DNA from 3 places in the Bacillus sp. Medicinal_06 genome. Region 3 is predicted to be linked to each of the others. Evidence: riboswitches for the same ligand, from Rfam matches in the RefSeq annotation. Region 3 holds a riboswitch; each other region holds the start of a gene.
The links. A riboswitch is a leader RNA that binds a small molecule or an ion and turns the genes downstream of it on or off. The one in region 3 is predicted to bind S-adenosylmethionine.

Region 1: another riboswitch for S-adenosylmethionine. It lies ahead of AC1M36_RS23475 (peptide ABC transporter substrate-binding protein); the one in region 3 lies ahead of AC1M36_RS14610 (Na+/H+ antiporter NhaC family protein).
Region 2: another riboswitch for S-adenosylmethionine. It lies ahead of AC1M36_RS21770 (methionine ABC transporter ATP-binding protein); the one in region 3 lies ahead of AC1M36_RS14610 (Na+/H+ antiporter NhaC family protein).

What each region holds. Positions count from the first base shown of each region.
Region 1 covers NZ_JBWYHD010000013.1:60,235-67,219, reverse strand. The annotation lists gene AC1M36_RS23475 (peptide ABC transporter substrate-binding protein) at 1-1,198, opposite strand, end outside; SAM riboswitch class I at 1,336-1,440, opposite strand; gene AC1M36_RS23470 (aldo/keto reductase) at 1,609-2,442, opposite strand; gene proC (pyrroline-5-carboxylate reductase) at 2,444-3,247, opposite strand; gene pnuC (nicotinamide riboside transporter PnuC) at 3,467-4,129, shown strand; gene AC1M36_RS23455 (GRP family sugar transporter) at 4,191-5,042, opposite strand; gene modB (molybdate ABC transporter permease subunit) at 5,556-6,230, opposite strand; gene modA (molybdate ABC transporter substrate-binding protein) at 6,236-6,985, opposite strand, start outside.
Region 2 covers NZ_JBWYHD010000010.1:120,376-127,360, forward strand. The annotation lists gene AC1M36_RS21740 (ArsA family ATPase) at 1-750, shown strand, start outside; gene AC1M36_RS21745 (DUF3926 domain-containing protein) at 743-937, shown strand; gene AC1M36_RS21750 (hypothetical protein) at 1,129-1,356, shown strand; gene AC1M36_RS21755 (IS3 family transposase) at 1,395-2,231, shown strand; gene AC1M36_RS21760 (MetQ/NlpA family ABC transporter substrate-binding protein) at 2,423-3,262, opposite strand; gene AC1M36_RS21765 (methionine ABC transporter permease) at 3,283-3,948, opposite strand; gene AC1M36_RS21770 (methionine ABC transporter ATP-binding protein) at 3,938-4,957, opposite strand; SAM riboswitch class I at 5,079-5,183, opposite strand; gene AC1M36_RS21775 (cysteine hydrolase family protein) at 5,703-6,260, shown strand; gene AC1M36_RS21780 (hypothetical protein) at 6,481-6,924, shown strand.
Region 3 covers NZ_JBWYHD010000005.1:322,748-329,732, reverse strand. The annotation lists gene gltP (glutamate/aspartate:proton symporter GltP) at 1-469, shown strand, start outside; gene AC1M36_RS14615 (ribonuclease FAU-1 family protein) at 536-1,054, shown strand; SAM riboswitch class I at 1,207-1,311, shown strand; gene AC1M36_RS14610 (Na+/H+ antiporter NhaC family protein) at 1,406-2,722, shown strand; gene AC1M36_RS14605 (lmo0954 family membrane protein) at 2,893-3,249, shown strand; gene AC1M36_RS14600 (PspA/IM30 family protein) at 3,294-3,956, shown strand; gene liaF (cell wall-active antibiotics response protein LiaF) at 4,064-4,804, shown strand; gene AC1M36_RS14590 (sensor histidine kinase) at 4,804-5,865, shown strand; gene AC1M36_RS14585 (response regulator transcription factor) at 5,858-6,490, shown strand; gene AC1M36_RS14580 (DUF3992 domain-containing protein) at 6,607-6,882, shown strand; gene brnQ3 (branched-chain amino acid transport system II carrier protein BrnQ3) at 6,900-6,985, opposite strand, start outside.

The DNA.
Region 1 (6,985 bases), on a different contig from region 3:
TTCTAGGTAGAGAGCCATCACTTGTTAATAATTCAATTGAAATTTTGTCAGATCCTAATTCTTGTTTTGCTTGTTTCCAAAACTGTTGCGCTTCTTTTGTGTTTTCTTTTGTTAAATTACCATTCTCTTCACGGAAGTCTTTTCCATTTGGCCCTTTGGCGAAATTTTTTGGCACTAGAGAATAGGAGGGTAGAGAGCCATCATTTAAAAGCACATTTACAAATGCTTTCTTATCTATCGATTTATCGATTGCTTGACGAACATTTATATTTTGTAACGTTTTATTTTTCTGGTTCATACGTACAAATTGTACCCCGACATCTGGTCGTTCTTTAAAGTTACTATCTTTGCGATATTTATCAACAAGATCAGATGTTAAAGTAAGTCGATCAATTTGTTTTGATTCATATAAATTAACAGCTGTTGAATGATCCTTGACGACATTAAAATTAATTTCTTCAAGTTTCACATTATCCTTATCCCAATAGTTGGTATTCTTCTTGAACTTAAAGCTTTGTTCATGTTTCCAATCACTTAATGTAAAGGCACCATTATAAAGAATCGTGTTATCTTCTAAAGCATATTTATCACCTTGTGATTTGAAGAATGCTTCATTAATTGGTAAGAATGTTGGAAATGCCGTTAAACTAATAAAGTAGGGAACAGGGCGCTCTAATTCAACTTCAAAGGTGTGGTCATCGATTGCTTTTACACCGAGCTGGTCAGCCGGAAGTTCTTTATTATTAATCTTTTTCGCATTTTTTATATCAAAGAATAGAAATGCGTATTCAGAAGCAGTCGCTGGATCAACGGCACGTTGCCAAGCAAAGACAAAATCTTTTGCTGTCACAGGAGTACCGTTTGACCATTTTGAATCTCGTAAATGGAACGTATATTTTGTTTTATCAGGATTAACCGCATGAGACTTTGCTACACCAGGAACAGGCTTGTTTCCTTCACCTAGGTTATATAAACCTTCAAATACGTTTCTCATTACTTGGCCAGAGTCAGTATCTGTGGCGCGAGCAGTATCCATTGTACGGATTTCTGTACCAGTGGCCAAGTTCAATACTTGTTTATCAGGGGCTTTATCCTTTGCTTTTGCTTCACTTGCTTCGTCTTTATAGCTACCGCAACCTGTTAATAAAAGACTTGCTCCTAAAACAGATGCGACAGCAGGTACAAATTTCTTTTTCATGTAAAATTCCTCCTTAAATTGTTTGTTTATTAGTTGATGAACAATTTGTGAGGGAAAGAAAAACTCCCTCTTTTCATATAGAGAAAGAGGGAGTTTTGTTTACAAGGCATGCACCATGTATATAAACGAAGTCCCTCATTCTATCTTTCAAGCATAATGCTTGCAGGAAGTGGCACAGTATTCAAAGTGAACCTGCTGCCGAGGTTTCAAAGGGCCAGTCCCTCCACCTCTCTTGATACAATGAGTAAACATAATGATTTGTATTAATTTTTTTGTTTCTTTGATTATTCAAAATCTTACACCCGGACAAATGAACTGTCAATAAAATGGAATATAGTTTAAATTTTCAGTTTTTTATAAGTGCAATATAAAAATAAGAGTCACTGTGCAATTACACAGTGACTTTTCTCTTAAAAATCAAAATTATCAGGGTCTGGGCCAACACGGTGATTTTCATTTAATGACTGAATTGCTTTCATATCTTCAGCGCTCAATTCAAAATCAAAGATGCTTGCATTTTCGACAATGCGATGCTCTTTAACTGATTTAGGAATGGTAACCACACCATTTTGCAGATCCCAGCGTAAAATGATTTGTGCTGTTGATTTGTTATATTTTGTAGCAATTTCTTGCAATACTGGATGGTCGAGTAATTGGCCTTGCATTAATGGTGACCAAGCTTCTAGTTGAATAGTATGCTCTTTACAGAAAGAGTGAAGTTCTTCTTGCGTTAAGCGTGGGTGATATTCAACTTGATTAATCATCGGTTTCATTTCAGCGATTTCTAGAACATCTTGTAAGTGATGGATTTGGAAATTGCTAACGCCGATAGCACGAACACGGCCTTCTTTATAAAGTTTCTCTAATGCTTTCCATGTTTCTGTGTATTTTCCTTTTACAGGCCAGTGTACTAAGTATAGATCTAAGTATTCTAAACCTAATTTTTGTAATGTTGTTTCGAAGGCTTGTAATGTTGATTCATAGCCTTGATCACTGTTCCATACTTTTGATGTGATAAATAATTCTTCACGAGGAATTCCGCATTCGCGAATTGCTTGGCCAACGCCTTCTTCATTTTTATATACTGCAGCTGTATCGATACTGCGGTATCCATTTTTAATAGCAACTTTTACAGAATCGATTACCTGTGTACCATCTTCAACTTTAAAAACGCCTAAACCAAACCAAGGCATTTTTACACCATTATGTAATGTTGTGCAATCTTGTAAGCTTGTTACTGTCATATTAATTCCCCCTAGCTTTTTTATTTGTTGCTTCAATTGCTTGGTGAATCATCTTTGAAAAATTATATTCATATAAAACTTTTAAACCTTCTGCAGTTGAGCCACCTGGTGTAGTCACTTGTTCACGAAGCATAGTTGGATCTTGTTCTTGTTCTAGCATAGCGGCAGAACCAGTAATCATTTGAATGACAAGGTGTTTTGCGGTTGCTTCATCGATTCCATAGCTTTTCGTTGCTTCAATTAATCCTTCAGTAAAGTGGTAAAGGAATGCTGGGGCACTTCCAGTTACAGCGGTAAGCTGATGTACCTCTTCTTCTGTGCATAGCTGTGCTGTACCAATCCCTTTTAAAAGTAGTTGCAGTGTTTCTTGATGTTCTTTATTTACGAAATGTCCCATTGTATATAGAGAAATAGACTTCCCAATTGTTGCAGCTGTATTGGGCATAATCCAGGCAACAGGTGTACCTTGAGGGAGTTTTTCTTCTAAATAAGATGGACCAATTCCGGCAGCAACTGTTACAACAAACTGATTGGTTAGAAGAGGCGATAACTCCGCTAATAATTGCTCATGTGCAGCTGGTGGCATGGCTAAAACAATGGTGTCTGCATTTTTAATGTGCTCTTTCCAATCATTTGTAATTGAAATGTCATATTTTTCCCCTAGTTGCTTAAGTTTTTCTATGTTACTTCGATTGGATACAACAATTTCTTCGATGTGCTCTTTACTTGTTTTGAGAAGTCCGGCAAAGATTGCTTCTGCCATACGACCGGCACCAATAAATAAAATTCTATGTTTCTTTGGCATATCCTTTATTCCTCCATACCTAGAATATGTTATAAAAAACGATAACATCTTTGAGAGATTTTTGTAAAAAGAAATGACTTATATAAATTAGCAATGAGGGAATACATGTAATGTAACTGTATAATAAGAAAAAAGATAATTAGAAAAATATGGATATAAATAGGCGCTTTCTTTATAATGTGTGTAGAGAAATCATAAAATATTTGGGGAGAGAGGCTTATGGTTAGACATCCAGTTTTTTTAATTATCTCTAGTATTATTTGTATGCTAGTAGGTATGTATATTCAGTCGAGCTATATTGAAATTTTTGCATCTGTTATGGGGATTATAAATGTTTGGTTACTAGCTCGAGAAAAGGTATGGAATTTTTTATTTGGGATGATTACAGTTGCATCTTTTCTATACATTTTTATTACACAGGAGTTATATGCAATGGCCATATTAGCAGCGTTCCAATTCATATTTAATGTATATGGTTGGTATTATTGGATTGCACGTAGTGGAGAGGGAGACGTGAAACCAACCGTTCGCTTAGATTTGAAAGGGTGGATTGGTTATATCATTTTGATTCTAGTTGCTTGGATTGGATGGGGGTATTATCAAATTCGTTATTTAGAGTCGACAAACCCGTATTTAGATGCTTTAAATGCAGTGTTAGGACTTGTGGCTCAGTTTATGCTTAGTAGAAAGATTTTAGAGAACTGGCATTTATGGATCTTATATAATGTTGTAAGTATTGCCATATACATTTCGACAGGTTTATATGTGATGTTAATTCTTGCTCTAATTAATTTATTTTTATGTATAGATGGACTATTAGAATGGAAAGCGAACTATGAAAAAAGAGATTACGTGAATCATTCGCTTAGAAATCTATTTTAATAGTTAATAGAAAACCCTCGAAGCAGATATGCTTCGAGGGTTTGATTTATAGCTTGTGCAATTATGCTTTTGTCATACCAAGTAAAACAGCACCGCCGATAATTAGAACACTACCTAGTGCAATAAATACCATTTGACGCTTTGTTTTCTTTTCGCCTAAGAAGACAATTGCACCGAATGTAGAGATAACGATACCAGTTTGAGATAATGGGAAACTTGTTGCTACTCCAACTCTTGGTAAAGAAAGAAGTAAGAATAAGTTACCTGTTCCCCAAAGTAGGCCAGATAAAGCATTACGAATTGCATATTTGTTAAATGGTTTATGTTTAGATGTCAATACAACTGCTCCAACAAACATACCGACTGCTTGCGGTAAAATAGCAGACCAACCATCGATATTGTACCAACGAATAATAATTACATATACAAGGTAGCCGAATGTAGAAACAATTAAAGTTAAAAGTCCTTTTTTCAATTGTCCTGGTGGCTGTGCATTTTCTTTATCATCTAATGAAGTGAAGACAACACCGACTACAATTAAAAGGATTGCAATCGTTCCCAGAATAATCGTAGTAGTAGTAGTCCACTCACGAAAAGCGATAACGCCAAAGATAGAAGTTGCAACAAGTTGCATACCAGTAGAAATCGTTACAGTTGTTGAAACACCTAGTTTTTCAACTGTTTTTAATTGGTTTACTTGTCCTAAAGCCCAGAATAAACCTGAAATAAATCCAACAATTAAGATTGTCATTGTTAAAGCAGGTTGAGTAAATACATACATAATTGTTGCGAAGAATAGAGCACCGATTGTCATACCTACCGTTTGGCTATATGCACCACCGCCCATTTTTACGCTTACTAATAAGATATTTCCCCATGCAATTGCAGGAAGAAGCGCTAATAAAATGTCCATTACAAGACTCCCTTCGTTTTTCTATATCAATATAATTAAATTTCGTTCTAACGATCGGTAATTCCCCACTGAGAAAGTAGAAGATTACCGATCGCTAAAACAGGATGAAGAATTTACGATATAAATGCGTTTTCATTTCTTCATTTTTTCAAACACCTCCATATAATAACAGGAAAGTACCTGTTTTAGAAAGTAAATTCAAATAGAATGTATATTTTTATATATTCTAAGATTCTGTCACTTCTTCAAAATAAAAAAGACCTCAATTTGAGGCCTTTTTATAAAGGGGGTTGGGGAAATAAAGTTAATTAGCTCTTTTTAACGAATGGGAAGAGGGGGGACAACCTCATTTCCATCAGCTTTACTTTATGACTTAATTATATGAAATATGCTCAATAGTAACTATCGAATTATCTTACAGTAAGATTACATTTTTGTAAGATAAATCTTTCATTATTCTACAAAACAATTTATTTTTCGGGAAATAAAAAGCAGCTTTTGTCGAAAGCTGCTTTAAGAAGTAGTAATTTTTTTATTGATCAGCTGAATGCACAATAAAAATATGAGTGACATACTGACTGTTATGATAACGAGTGTCCAAGCAAGGTTCATATTACTTGCATCAATTGCCATATAAATAGCCGTTGGAATCGTTTGGGTTTTGCCCGGAATGTTACCAGCAAACATAAGTGTTGCTCCAAACTCACCAAGTGCGCGTACAAAGCTTAAAATCATTCCGCTAAATAGCGCAGGAAATGCAAGTGGTAGTGTGACGTGTAAAAAGACTTGATATTCACTTGCTCCAAGATCGCGGGCACCATCTTCAATTTGCTTGTTTGCAATAGAAAATCCTGTCTTTGCCGATTGATACATCAGTGGGAATGAAACGACTGTTGAAGCGATGACAGCAGCCCACGATGTAAACATAATCGATTGTTGAAATAATGATTCAATCCACTTTCCAACAGGGCTGTTATTCCCAAAAATAATAATGAGAAAGAACCCAATAACAGTTGGCGGAAGTACCATCGGTAACAGAAAAATAGTTTCTAATAACACTTTATAACGCCATGAGGAGCGAGCTAATACTCGTCCGATAACTGTGCCGAAAATCATAACAATAATGGTGGCAAGTGCAGCTACTCGTAAGGAAAGAAAAACAGGCGACCAAAGTGTATCAAATGTCATAATAGTTACGATAGGATTGTAAATCCATATTTTTTAAAGATAGATTGTGCATCTTTTGACTGTAAATATTCATAAAATGAAGTCGCCTCTTTCTTATGCTTTGATTCTTTTATAATGCCTACTGGATAATGAATCGGTTCATGAGAATTAGCAGGTGCTGCATTTGCAATTTTTACTTTGTCTGAAATAAGAGCATCTGTTTTGTATACAATGCCAGCATCTACATTACCTGTTTCTACATATGTTAACACTTGGCGGACGTCTTTTGTTAATACGATTTTGTTTTGAAGGTCGTTCCATAAGTTTTCATGTGTAAGAGAAGCTTTTGCATATTTTCCAGCTGGGACAGATTCAGGTGTACCAATTGCTAGTTTCTTCACTTTTTCTTCCTTCAATTCTTGAAATGTTTTAATGGAGCTTTCTTTTGGAACGACTAAAACGAGTTCATTTCCAAGAAGGTTTTTCCCCTCCTTTTCATTAATAAATCCTTTTTTGACAAGCGTTTGAAATTTATCTTCTGCTGCAGAGAAGAATAAATCAGCAGGAGCACCTTGTTCAATTTGTTGCTGAAGTGCACCAGAACCGCCAAAGTTAAAGGAAAGTTTTATATTTGGTTCTTTTTGTTTATATTGTTTTTCAATTTCTTTGAAAGCATCTTGTAAACTGGCAGCTGCAGATATTGTAAGTTCAACTGTCTTTTCTTCTTTTGCGTTTGTTTGGTCTTTCTTCGTTTCGTTCGTACATGCCACGCTAAA
Region 2 (6,985 bases), on a different contig from region 3:
TTTCCTGATATGCTCGGCTGGTGGATGGAAAAACTCTTTCCGATCAAAAGAAAAGTTTTAAAAGTTGTCCGTCCTGTTGCACAACCACTCCTCGGCGTTCCACTCCCTACTGATGATATTATGGACGAATTAACGAATACGATTGAACAGCTAGGAGAAATGCGAGATATTTTATCTAATCGAGAAGTGACAAGTATTCGCGTTGTTGTCAATCCAGAAAAAATGGTTATTAAAGAAGCACAGCGTAGTTTCACCTATTTAAATTTATATGATTATAACGTCGATGCCATCATGATTAACCGTGTCATTCCTGATACTGTTACTGACTCCTACTTTCAAGCATGGAAAGATGCTCAAAAGAAATATAAAGCACTAATTCAAGACAGCTTTCAACCACTTCCTATTTATGAAGCTCCAATGTTTGAGCAAGAAGTAGTTGGTTTACCGATGTTAGAGCGTGTAGGGTATGCTTTATTTAAAGATGACCTCAATCCAACGGAAGTAAAATTTAACGGTCGTACACAGTATGTCAAAAAAGATGGAGATGAATATATCTTTGTTCTCTCTATCCCATTCTCTGATAAAAGTGAACTATCCTTAAATCAAAAAGGTGATGAACTCATCATTCGCGCCGGTTCTGTCAAACGGAACATTACGTTACCAAAAACATTAACGCATTTATCCGTTCAAGGTGCAAAATTTGAAGGCGATGTATTAAACATTCGCTTTGGAGGTATGGTTCATGCGTGAGGAATTATTAAGAAAAATCATTCAAACCAAATTAAAAGTTGGGATGTATATCATAAATGAATTACCTACTCCAATTCAGCAATCTGCAAAAAAAGCGCTAAGTATTTTACAAGAAGAGCTTTCTTCTTGTATGCAAGAAACAGCGAAACCTACAAAGAGTAACTTAAAGAACATTACGATTGAATAAATAAAAAAGACCAGGAATTGGTATTATTGATATTATCCCCTTTAGGTAGACAGTGTAAAAAAGACCATGTATACAGATGGATGTTACACTATTACTTGGAGGGGATTTTTTATGGTAAAAAAAGGTACAACATTTAATACATACTCAAATGAGATAAAGTTAGTTATTTAAATGGTGAAGGCAGCTACGATATGATAGCGGAGAAATATGAGATTAGAAGCTCTACACAACTTAAAAATTGGGTGAAAAAATATAAAGAATGTGGTGAAATTACAGATACTCGCGGGGAAAATAATAAAATGAAAGGTATACCGAACCCTTTAAAAGGCAAACGGATTCATTTTAAAACTGTTGAAGAAGAGCGTGATTACTATAAGGCTCAGGTTGAATATTTAAAAAAGCAGTATCCAAATCTGTAAATGGGGGCGTACTAAAATATAAAGAACGATATCATATCATTGAATTACTAAAGAGAAAATATCCCGTTATATGGCTTACTAAATTTGCGGGTGTACATCACTCAAGTTACTATAAGTGGGTTCATACAAAAAGTATGAACAACATGCGACTAGAATCCGATAAACGATTAAAAAAGGTAATTCAATCTATTCACGTAAAGCACAAAGAATATGGATATCCACGTATGAAAATCGCTTTAGAAGAAGAGGGGTATTTTATAAATCGCAAAAAGGTATATCGATTAATGAGTGAGCTTAACATTCAGTCTATTATTCGGAAGAAGCGTCGCTTCTTTAAAGGGAATTATTCTAATACTTTTCCAAATGTTTTAAACCGTGAATTCAAAGATCGCCAACAAAATGAAGCGCTTGTTACAGACATTACCTACCTACGATTTCAAGAGGGCTTCCGCTATCTTTCTGTTGTACAAGATATTTATAATAACGAAGTTGTTTCTTGGAAAATTTCCAAGCGTAATGATAATGAACTTGTATTAGATACAATTGAAATGTTGGCACAAAAAAGAGATGTGCGTGGAACCATTCTCCATTCAGATCAGGGGTTCCAGTACACATCTCATGCCTACAACAAACGACTTTTAGATTTAGGGATCATTGGCAGCCACTCTCGCAAAGGAAACTGCCATGATAATGCCTGTATCGAGTCATTTTTCTCCCATTTTAAATCGGAGATGTTGTATTTGAATCATTTTAAAACAGAAGCGGATTTAATACAAGCAATCGAAGAATATATTTACTTTTATAACTATAAACGTTTCCAAAAACGACTCAACCATCGAGCTCCGATAGAATATCGAATCTCGATGGCTGCTTAGTCTTTTTAATACTGTCTACTTGACAGGGATAAGACCAGAAAACTCCTGGCCTTTTTCTACCTAACAGACATTGGATTTTATATTATACAGAATTGGAAGGTACAAAATTAGGGTATCGTCCGTTAGGCATGGTATATGTTGAACGAACTAACAGCGGAGGGGTTCCTACTCTTAGTTCGTTCAACCCGATGTTATTTTACGATTTTCTCTAACTCTTCAAGTGAAAGGTCTACCGAAATTGCACCATCTTTTGTGTCTTTCTTAATTGCATCTGTTACTTCTTTTGAATGGTATAATTCAATCACTTTTTTAATCGTTGGATCATTTTTATCTTTCGTGCGAGCCGCAAAAATATTAATATATGGTTTCGCATTCTCGTTTTTTGGATCTTCTAAGAAAATAGGATCTTTCGTTGGGTTTAAACCAGCTTGACCCGCAACACCGTTATTAATAACGGAAGCTGCTACATCTTTTAATACACGTGGCGTTTGCTGCGCAACAACTGGTGTAATTTTTAATTTCTTTGGATTTTCTGCGATACCACTTGGGTCACCAAATAATCCAAAGTCTTTTTTCAACTTTAACAATCCGGCTGCATCAAGAAGTTTTAATGCACGAGCTTGGTTCGTTGGATCATTAGGAATTGCAATTTCTGAGCCAGATGGAATTTCACTTGGTTTTTTATATTTCTCAGAGAATAATCCCATTGGTGCAATTTGAGTTGTTCCAACAGCTGTAATATCTAATTTATGTTCCTTTTTAAACTGCTCTAAAAAGGCAATATGTTGGAATGAATTCAATTCGATATCGCCATCGGCCAACGCCTTGTTTGGTGTTGTATAATCCGAAAACTCTACAAGTTTAACTTTAATTCCTTCTTTTTCAGCTTTCTTCTGAAGAATAGGCCAAGCGTCTCCATCCGTTCCTGTTATACCGACGCGAACTACTTTTTCTTTTGCATCAGCTCCGCAGCCACTTAATACTGATGCACTAACCAGTGCCGATAATACAAATGCTAAAATCTTTTTCATTTCCTTTCCCTCTCTTCCCTTTATGATCTACGTAAGAATACTTTTGCAAAATAGTTTCCTAAGTTTTGTGCAATTTGTACAAGAATAATAAGCAATACAACCGTCACGAACATAACCGACGTATCAAAGCGTTGATAACCATATGTCATTGCTAAGTCACCTAGACCACCGCCACCAACAAGACCGGCAACTGCCGAAAATTCAATTAAACCTACTGTCATAAATGTAACTCCTAAAATTAATGGTGCTAACGCCTCTGGAACAAGAATTTCAAAAACAATTCTTAATGGTGATGCACCCATTGCTTGTGCTGCTTCAATAACTCCCTTTGGTACCGAAACAAGGTTTGTTTCAACCATTCTTGCAATCCCAATTGAAGCAACCAGCGTCATTGGAAAGATTGCTGCTGCCGTTCCGATTGTTGTTCCGATAACAGTGCGCGTTAAAGGACTTAATGCTACTAAAAAGATAATAAATGGAATGGGACGAATCGTATTAATAACAATATTAAGAATAGAAAAGACCAGTTTGTTTTCTAAAAAATTCCCTTTTCTTGTAACATACAAAAGTAAACCTAGAGGTATACCAAGTATTGTGGCAAATATAAGGGTTACAATTACCATCAAGAGGGTATCCCCTGTCGCATCTAATATACGAGGCCAAAATATACTCCAATCAACTCGCATGAGCTTCTACCTCCTTCAACTGCACTTGCAGTCTTAGATGTTGTAATGCTTTTTGAATTTCTTTCTGTTCACCTTGTAGTTCTACAAGAAGATTTCCAAATAAAATATTTTGGAGTTCAATAATATTTCCATAAAGAACATTTACATCAACGTTATAATTTTTCGCAATATACGATAATATCGGTTGTCCTGTCTCTTCTCCAGTAAATGTTAAGCGATAAATCTGTCCACCATTTTGGATTTTAGCAAGAACACTTTCCGGTAAATGATCGTTAATAACAGATCGAACGAAATTTTGTGTCGTCTTTGTTTTTGGCTTTGTAAAAACATCAAATAATGTGCCTTCCTCAATCACTTTTCCTTTTTCCATCACGGCTACATGGTGACAAATTTCTTTCACAACCTGCATTTCATGTGTAATAAGAAGAATTGTTAAATTGTATTCCTTGTTTACTTTCTTTAGTAGATTCAAAATTTCTGTTGTTGTTTCAGGATCTAGTGCCGATGTTGCTTCATCACAAATGAGAATATCTGGTGACGTTGCAAGTGCTCTTGCAATCCCTACGCGTTGCTTCTGACCACCTGATAGTTGTTCTGGATAATAGTTTGCTTTATCTTCTAGTCCGACAAACTTTAGCAGCTCATTTACTCTTTCTTTTATCTCATTCTTTGGCAATTTCGCTAATTTCAATGGATAAGCAATATTCCCAAACACGGTTCTCGAATTAAATAGATTAAAACTCTGAAAAATCATTCCGATTCTTTGTCTTAGCTTTCGTAACTCCTTCGTTGATAAGGAAGTAATATCTTTATCATCTATCGAAATCGTTCCCGCTGTTGGTCGTTCTAACATATTCACTAAACGTAACAGTGTACTTTTTCCAGCTCCACTGAAACCGATAATACCAAATATCTCACCCTTATCAACCGATAATGTTACATCTTCGACGGCATGAACGGATTGCCCGGCTGATTCATATACTTTACTTACATTTTCAAAAGAAATCATTACTTTCCCCTCCTATATGCTGTAATAACTTGAAGCAGAGCTTTGAGGTAAAATAAAAAATGCCCTCCTTCTTATCCGTAATAAAAATAAGAAGAAGAGCACTTATATACTCATTCACATCTTCTCATCTTCCAAGCCTCTCAGAGCTTGCTGGAATTAGCACGGTATTCAAAAACCCGTTGCTGAGGTATCATAGGGCCAGTCCCTCCACCTCTCTGGATAAGAGTGTATCAATTTAGTTGTCATTTAATTAAGTTTTATTATAAAACTCGGAAAAGTTAGAGTCAATAAAAATATTAGAAAATAATATTTTTATTTTCTACAAGATTATAAAACAGAAAGATATTATATCCATTACACTTCTTTCTATTTGATTTTCCCCACTGATTATTAGCCCTCACCAATCGGACTTTTACGGATAGTTTATCTCCCATCTAATTTCTTTAGAAAAGCGGAAGCAGCTCGCTCAGAATCACAGGACGCCCGCGCCTTAGGCAGAGAGGCGTTTTTCGCCTCGTCCGAGGGGGTGAAACGACCGGAGATTCTAGCCGCTAGAGTTGGACATTGCTCCCGCCGAATTTTGAGGTGGGAGTATTACCGCCCTAAAATAGCGGGATAAATCCTAAAGCAAATTTTACATGAATGTAAAATTCTTCTTCACATCTTCTTTCTCAAAGGAAAATATCCTCTGTTAATGGAATAACATTATATGAATAAGAAATAAAGACGGAGGACGATCGTTCATATGAAAACAGCCCTTTTACTCGTTGATATTCAAAATGATTATTTTCCAAATGGTAAAATGGAACTGCGCGGTGCCGTTGAAGCTAGCGAATATGCAAGTCAACTGCTCCAGCATTTTCGAGAAGTGAATCAACCTATATTTCATATCCAACATGTATCTATGAAAGAAAATGCTACTTTTTTTCTCCCGAACACGGAAGGTGTCCACATCCATAAAAATGTTCGCCCCTTAAAAAATGAAACAGTTATTCTCAAAAACTATCCAAACAGCTTTCGGGAAACAGACCTACTAGAGCAATTACAAAACTTAGAAATTGAACATGTGATTATATGCGGGATGATGACTCATATGTGTATTGATGCTACAGTAAGAGCTGCTTTTGATTTCGGTTTTCATTGCACTGTTGTACATGATGCATGCGCAACAAAAGATCTCCTCTTTAAAAATGCTACAATTCCTGCTGTCTATATCCATAATACAATTTTAGCAAGTTTGAATGACGTATATGCAGATGTTATGAGTACAGAAGAATTCTTAAGTTTTAGAAACTCCATCTGAAATAAAAAATCATGTCCCTCACTGACAGAGACATGATTTTTTATACTGCTATTCATAGGCTAATGTAGCTTAAAATCTCCCGAACTTGTTTTCACTTTTTTTCCTCAGCACCTTTACTCCCATTAACTTATTCTTTGACTTCTCTTCATCTTGTATTATTCTTTGTATAATAAATATGATTTAGAGATTCTTATTGTTAAGAATAGAGGGGTGAAAAATCATGCAGCCAATTAAGATTGGGAAATGGATATTGGATGTTGATATTGAGAAGACAAGAGAATTTTATCAAAAAGAGTTCGATACTTGTAAATGCCAGGATTGCAGAAATTATTATATATTAGCTTCTAATGAATTAAAGCCTGCAATTTCTGATATATTTTCTCTATTGGGAATTACCCCCTCAAAACCAGCAGGACTCTCTGCATATCCAACAGAAAACAGCGAGATTCTTCTATACATGGGTCACTATCATTTTGTAGGTAAAATGCTTAAAGGTCCACTGTGTACAACCAGCCATTTTACAGAGGAGAATACAATTGAGTTAGACGGTTTCTGCTTAGGGATTTCAGAAGAGTTACTATTTGTTCCAGAAGAATTTCCAGAACCTATACTACAATTAGAATTTGAAACAAAACTTTCGTATGTTCTTCATGAAAAAGAGTAATGATTTAACAGGTACTTTATTTAACAATTCCCATTTTAAAATGAAACAACTTTATTAACCT
Region 3 (6,985 bases):
AAGCTCAGAAACGGTTTTACCGAAAATCATGGAGAAAATGGAGAAGTTCGGTTGTCCGAAAGCGATTACATCTTTCGTTATTCCGACAGGTTATTCATTTAACTTAGATGGATCAACTTTATATCAAGCTATTGCAGCGATTTTCTTAGCGCAAATGTATGGCATTGATTTATCTCTCGCGCAGCAAATTACATTATTGCTTGTATTAATGGTTACATCTAAAGGGATTGCAGGTGTACCGGGTGTATCATTTGTTGTATTATTAGCAACACTTGGTACAGTAGGTATTCCGGCAGAAGGATTAGCATTTATCGCAGGTATTGACCGTATTTTAGATATGGCTCGTACGGCAGTTAACGTAGTAGGTAACTCTTTAGCAGCTGTAGTTATGTCTAAGTGGGAAGGTCAATATGACGCTGAAAAAGGACAAGCTTATTTAAAAGAGCTTTCTGAAAAACAGGCAGCTTAATAGCTATTGGCAGAGCCCCCGCATAAGATGTGGGGGCTTTTTTGCATAGAAAAGGAGTTGGGAATCATGAAACGAAAATATGGCGATGGCTCTACTTGGGAACGGTTAATAGAGAAAACATATGAAGTGAAGACAATTGAGCAAGGAATGTTAGGTGTGCTGCATATGCAAAAAGTGAAAGAGCCTAGCTATAAGCAATATAATAATCAAAAACTTTGTATTGTAAATGATGGGTACACATGGATGCAGTATTTTATAAATGATAAGAACTTTGCGATTACAGCTATGTTAAATGAAAAGAAGAAGTTAGTGCAGTTTTATATTGATGTGGCCAAAGATTATAAAGTAGATGAGAGAGGCATGCCATATTTCGATGATCTCTATTTAGATGTGGTGTTATTACCTAATGGTGATGTATATGTATTGGATGCAGATGAGTTAGAGGAAGCATATGTAGCTGGAGATATTTCTAAAGAAGAATATCATGTAGCTTGGGATACAGCTAAGTGGATTATTACAACAATTGAAAAGAAAAAGTTTTTTTGGATCGAAATTTTAGAAAGGGAAATTCAAAAATTAAAATGAGTATTTTTTCTTATAGATTGCTTATTTTATTTCATGGTTTTGTATAAATATCAAAAAATGTAAAATATTTTCATGCAAATAATAATTGACTTTTTATTAGTAAGCGAGTAAAGTTAGGGAAGAAATTATTATTAAAAATAAAATATGAAACCTTCTTATAAAGAGAGGCGGAGGGACTGGCCCTACGATGCCTCGGCAGCGGACTCACAACAGAGTGCTGTGCCAAATCCAGCAAGCATGTGCTTGATAGATGAGGAGAGTGTTTCTTATAGATGTATAAGACCTCTTCTTTTGGGAAGAGGTCTTTTGTTATAAGATAGAAAAGGTTTAGAACTAGGGAGAGATGTTATTTTGAAACAAACGAAGGGAAATGGCTTAGCATTATTACCGCTTGGAATATTCTTAGCGCTATTTATTGGCTCTGGAATTATTACAGGGGATTTTTATAAATTGCCGATACTTGTAGCTATTTTAATTGCTGTAGGGACTGCATTAGTGATGAATAGAAAAGAAAGCTTTACATCAAAAGTAGAACGGTTTGCCAAAGGGGCTGGTAATCCGGATATTATGATTATGGTGTTGATTTTTGTACTTGCGGGTGCGTTTTCTGAAACAGCAAAAGGAATGGGCGGGGTTGACTCTACAGTTAATTTAGCGCTATCTATTTTACCGCAAGGATTTATTGTTGCAGGCATTTTTGTTATAGGGGCCTTTATTTCATTAGCGATGGGAACTTCCATGGGGACAATTGCAGCGCTAGCTCCAATTGCAGTAGGGATTAGCCAGCAAACAGATATTTCTATTGCGTTAACGATGGCAACAGTTGTTGGTGGAGCGATGTTTGGTGACAATCTATCATTTATTTCTGATACGACAATTGCAGCTGTTCGTTCGCAAGGAACGGAAATGAAAGATAAATTTAAAACAAATTTTTTAATCGTTTTACCAGCCGCAATTATTACAATTGTATTATTGGTTTTCCTTACAGTAGGAAACCATACAGAAATCAAAGCTCATACATTTGACTGGGTGAAAATATTGCCGTATGCGGGTGTGCTTGTTACAGCTTTACTTGGGTGGAATGTGCTCGTTGTGTTAGCAGGTGGAACAGTTCTATCAGGACTTATTGGTCTTATTGATGGGAGCTACACATTAGCTAGCTTCTTTAAAAGTGTTACAACAGGAATAAGTGGAATGATGGAGCTTGTATTACTGGCAATTTTAATCGGTGGAATGGTTGAAATTATTCAATATAATGGCGGTATTCAATATTTAATGAATACATTAACACGTAGTATTCGTTCGAAAAAAGGTGCTGAATTTGGAATTGCTGGTTTAGTAAGTTTGACGAATGTGTGTACTGCGAATAATACGATTTCTATTATTTTTACTGGTCCGCTTGCAAAAAATATTGCTGATCAATATGAAATTGATCCACGAAAATCAGCGAGTGTGTTAGATCTTTTCTCATGCTCTGTACAAGGATTAGTTCCATACGGTGCTCAAATGTTAACGGCAGCAGGATTTGCAGCATTGTCACCGGTTGAATTATTACCATATGCGTTCTATCCAATTTTAGTTGGAATTTGTGGTGTAGTTTCTATCTTAATAGGATTTCCACGATTTTCAAAAGTAGCAAAAAAAAAGCAATATCATAAAACAGCATAAAGAAAAAGGATGTCTTATATAAGACATCCTTTTTCTTTACATTCACCTTCATATAAGGCTGACTTGGAATAGGTCTTAAGTCTGATTAGAAAACGGTTCTTAAGCTCGTTATGGAAAAACGAAAAAATAGTTAAGATAAGAGTATCAAATCGAAGGGAGGCAAGCACAAGATGAAACAATTTCTAGCGTTTATCGCAGCCGGTATTTTGGCTTTAATTGCTCTTGGTAGTCTTGCTGGTATTGTAGGATTCGCAATTGGAGCAGGAATTGCGTACTGGAGCTATAAATCATTTGTGCGAGCACAATCATTTTTTGGAAAGTTAGCTTGGGGTATTGCCGGTTTAATCGGCTTGTCAATTGCCCTTTCTCATTCCCCAGCACTAATCGGTGTTGCAGCGTTAGTCGTTCTATACTACGGATACCGTGAGTGGAAAAAAGAAAAAGATGTAGTAGTGGATGCTGCTTCAGAAGCTTCTAAGCCATATAGCAACTTTGAAGATGAGTGGAACAAGTTAATGAAAAACTAATATAAAATAATTTAAATCATAAAGTAGAAGAGAGGAAGATTAGAATGAAACAATCTTTATTCGGACGTGTACGCGATGCAATTTTAGCAGATTTTCATAATGTATTAGATGAGAAAGAAAGAAAAAATCCAATTGCTATGTTAAATCAATATTTACGTGATAGTGAGCGTGAAGTAACAAAAATTGAAAAATTAATTCAGCGTCATAAAACATTAAAATCTAACTTTTCCCGTGAACTTGAGCAGGCTCGTTATTTCGTAAATAAGCGCTCAAAGCAGGCGATAATTGCACAAGAAGCAGGAGAAATGCAATTGCATGAACGTGCATTAGAAGAAGTAGCATATTATGAAGGGCAAGTCGCTCGTCTAGAAGAAATGTATGCAGGTGTAGTGGAGCAAATTGATGAGTTAGAACGTCGTCTTTCTGAAATGAAGAATAAACTAAAAGAAATGAATGCAAAGCGCATGGAATTAATGGCTCGCGAAAATATGGCACATGCAAACCGTCGTATGAATACAGCTCTTCATAAAATGGATGAGAATAATCCGTTCTTGCGTTTTGAAGAAATTGAAGATCACATTCGTGATTTAGAGCTTCGCATGAATGAAGATCATGAGCGTGATACATTTGATATGAAAATTGCAAAACTTGAGCGTGAAATGAAAGAAAAAAATGAAGTATCTTTAGACAAAGAAGTAATAAAATAATTGTAGTATATTATAAAACGAGCTTATGATATAGTGATAGAAGAAAAGGTGTTGGCAGGCAATACCTTTTTCTTCTATTTATATGTAACAAGAAGGGGGGAGCTGAAATGAAGAAACAATTTTCAAAATCACAACTAGTGGGGATGCTCCTCATCATATTTGGATTTGGTCTTTTTCTTGATATGGTTCTCGGGCATTTTGAACCAGGAGCTCTTATTTTTGCGTTTATTATGATCATGTTCGGAAGGCACTATCGAAAAAAGAATCGTTATGTGAGAGGGAATGTATTTTTATTTGTCGGGGGGATTGTTTTTTTATTCTTCCTGTTTTCATCAGCGGCCTTCGTACTCGTTGTATTTGCTTGCTTAGCTTTCATTGGTTATCAGCTTATTCAAGGACAGCAGAAGCCCAAAGCGATACAAGTAGAAATTAAGGAAAAAGGATATATAGATGAAGAAAAGCAAATCTATCGCACAGAACCATACCTTAAAAATATAATGGTTGGTAACATAAGAATGATGGATCATATTTATGAGTTAGAAGATATTAATGTCCAGTATGGAGTCGGTGATGTTGAAATCGATTTGACGACGGCAATGATTCCAGAAGGGGAAACGGTCATTGTTATTCGTGGCGTTATTGGTAACATTCGTTTGTATGTTCCATATGATATTGAACTATCTTTAAACCATTCTGTCATCATGGGGAGAGTTTTGCTTCCGGGTCATGAAGAAACAGGTTTTAATCGAAATGTTACGTTTAAGACAGAACAGTATAAAGAAGCTCCTCGACGTATTAAAATTATTTCTTCGCTTGTCGTAGGCGATACGGAAGTGAGGAAAGTATAATGAAAAAGCAAGGAAATATTTCATGGATGTATATTCGTTATTCTATGTTATCTTCTGTTAGTATTGCACTTATTTGTACAGTTGTATATGTATGGAAAAGCGGGCAAGGTGTATATGATTTATTATGGAAAGAATCCATTGCTTCTGTTCCAATTGGCTTGTTAATTATCAGTACAAGTCTTCTTATGGGTGGAATTGTAGGGTATGCGATTGGTTATTATATGCAGCAGCGTATTCAAGGCTTGAATACTTTCTTGTTTGAAGTAGAGCGTGGGAATTTCCCAAAGGATGTTTCGTTTACTGCAGAAGATGAATTTCATGAAGTAGAGCGAAAAGTAATTGCGCTTGCTCGAAGATTAGAGGAACAGGCTGGGCTATTTCAAAAAGTAACGAATGAACGAGCTCATTGGAATGAAGAAATGAGACAAGAAGCGATTTCACAAGAAAGGCATCGACTAGCAAGGGAACTGCATGATTCAGTGAGTCAGCAGCTTTTTGCAATGTCTATGATGATGTCAGCGATTAATGAACAGGTAGATCATATGCCAGAAACAACGAAAAAGCAATTGCAACTTGTGGAAAATATGGTTGTAAATGCGCAATCGGAAATGAGAGCATTACTTTTGCATTTACGTCCTGTACAATTAGAAGGTAAAAAATTAACAGAAGGCATAGAAGAACTGTTAACAGAACTTTCTAGAAAACAACATATGAAAATAGAATGGTTGATTGAACCGATTCAATTAAAAAAAGGTGTGGAAGATCATTTATTCCGTATTGTACAAGAGGCGTTGTCTAATACATTACGACATGCAAAAGCAAAGAAAACAGAAGTACGTCTTCGCCAAATTGACCAATATGCTATTTTAAAGATAATTGATGATGGTGTTGGATTTGAAGTAGGTGTTAATAAGGCAGGGTCATATGGCTTAAGATCTATTCAAGAACGTGTTCATGAAATTGGAGGAACATTAAAAGTACTTAGTTTTCCGAATAAAGGCACGCAAATTGAAGTAAAAGTGCCAATTATGATAGAGAGAGGGGAGGAACATCATGATTAAAGTATTGCTTGTTGATGATCATGAAATGGTTCGGATGGGTGTATCCGCCTATTTATCGACTCAACCGGATATTGAAGTGGTTGGAGAAGCCGAAAATGGAAGAAAAGGTTCAGAATTAGCATTAGCACTAAAGCCAGATATTATTTTAATGGACCTTGTTATGGATGAAATGGATGGTGTTGAGGCAACGCGTGCTATTATTCAAAAATGGCCAGAAGCAAAAATTGTAGTCGTGACAAGCTTTTTAGACGATGAAAAGCTGTATCCTGTCATCGAAGCTGGGGCAACAAGTTATTTATTAAAAACATCAAGAGCAAGTGATATTGCTGATGCAGTGAGGGCGACTTATGATGGGGAAACGGTGCTAGAGCCGAAAGTTACTGGGAAAATGATGTCTCGTATGCGCCAAAAGAAAGAACAACCGCTTCATGAAGATTTAACGGAACGAGAGTCTGAAATTTTATTATTAATTGCAGAGGGAAAAAGTAATCAAGAAATTGCAGATGAACTATTTATTGCACTAAAAACTGTGAAGACACATGTAAGTAATATATTAAATAAATTGAATGTAAGTGATCGTACGCAGGCGGTTATTTATGCGTTTAGACACCAATTAACGAAATAAGATGGAACTTCCACTGGAGATGACTTGTTTCATTAGTGGAAGTTTTCTTTATTGACGCATTTATTTGAAAGCGTTATCATTTAGTTAGAAACACTACATACAAAGGGGGAGAGTGTATGTTAGTTCAAACAATATTTGAAAAGAGTAAAAAAGAAAAGTTAGAGAATTACGTGAATGCATTGCAAGCACTTCAGGAGCAGTATGATATTGAAACAGATTGTATAGCAATCATTGAAGCGACAGAAGAATATTATTTATTTTTAGTAAAACAAATAGAATGTTATGATGTTGTAAAAGTAGAAACAGTTGATACGAACCTTGAGTATTATACAAAAGCATATAAAGTAAGTAGTTTTAATCATAATTCTTATCAAGTAAAAAAACTCCCTTAAATGGGAGTTTTTTTACATTAGGATACTTTAGGTTTAGAAGGGGTTTCCATTAATGGTACTGGTTTTGTACCTTTTAACTTAGCGACTACAAGACCGATGATTG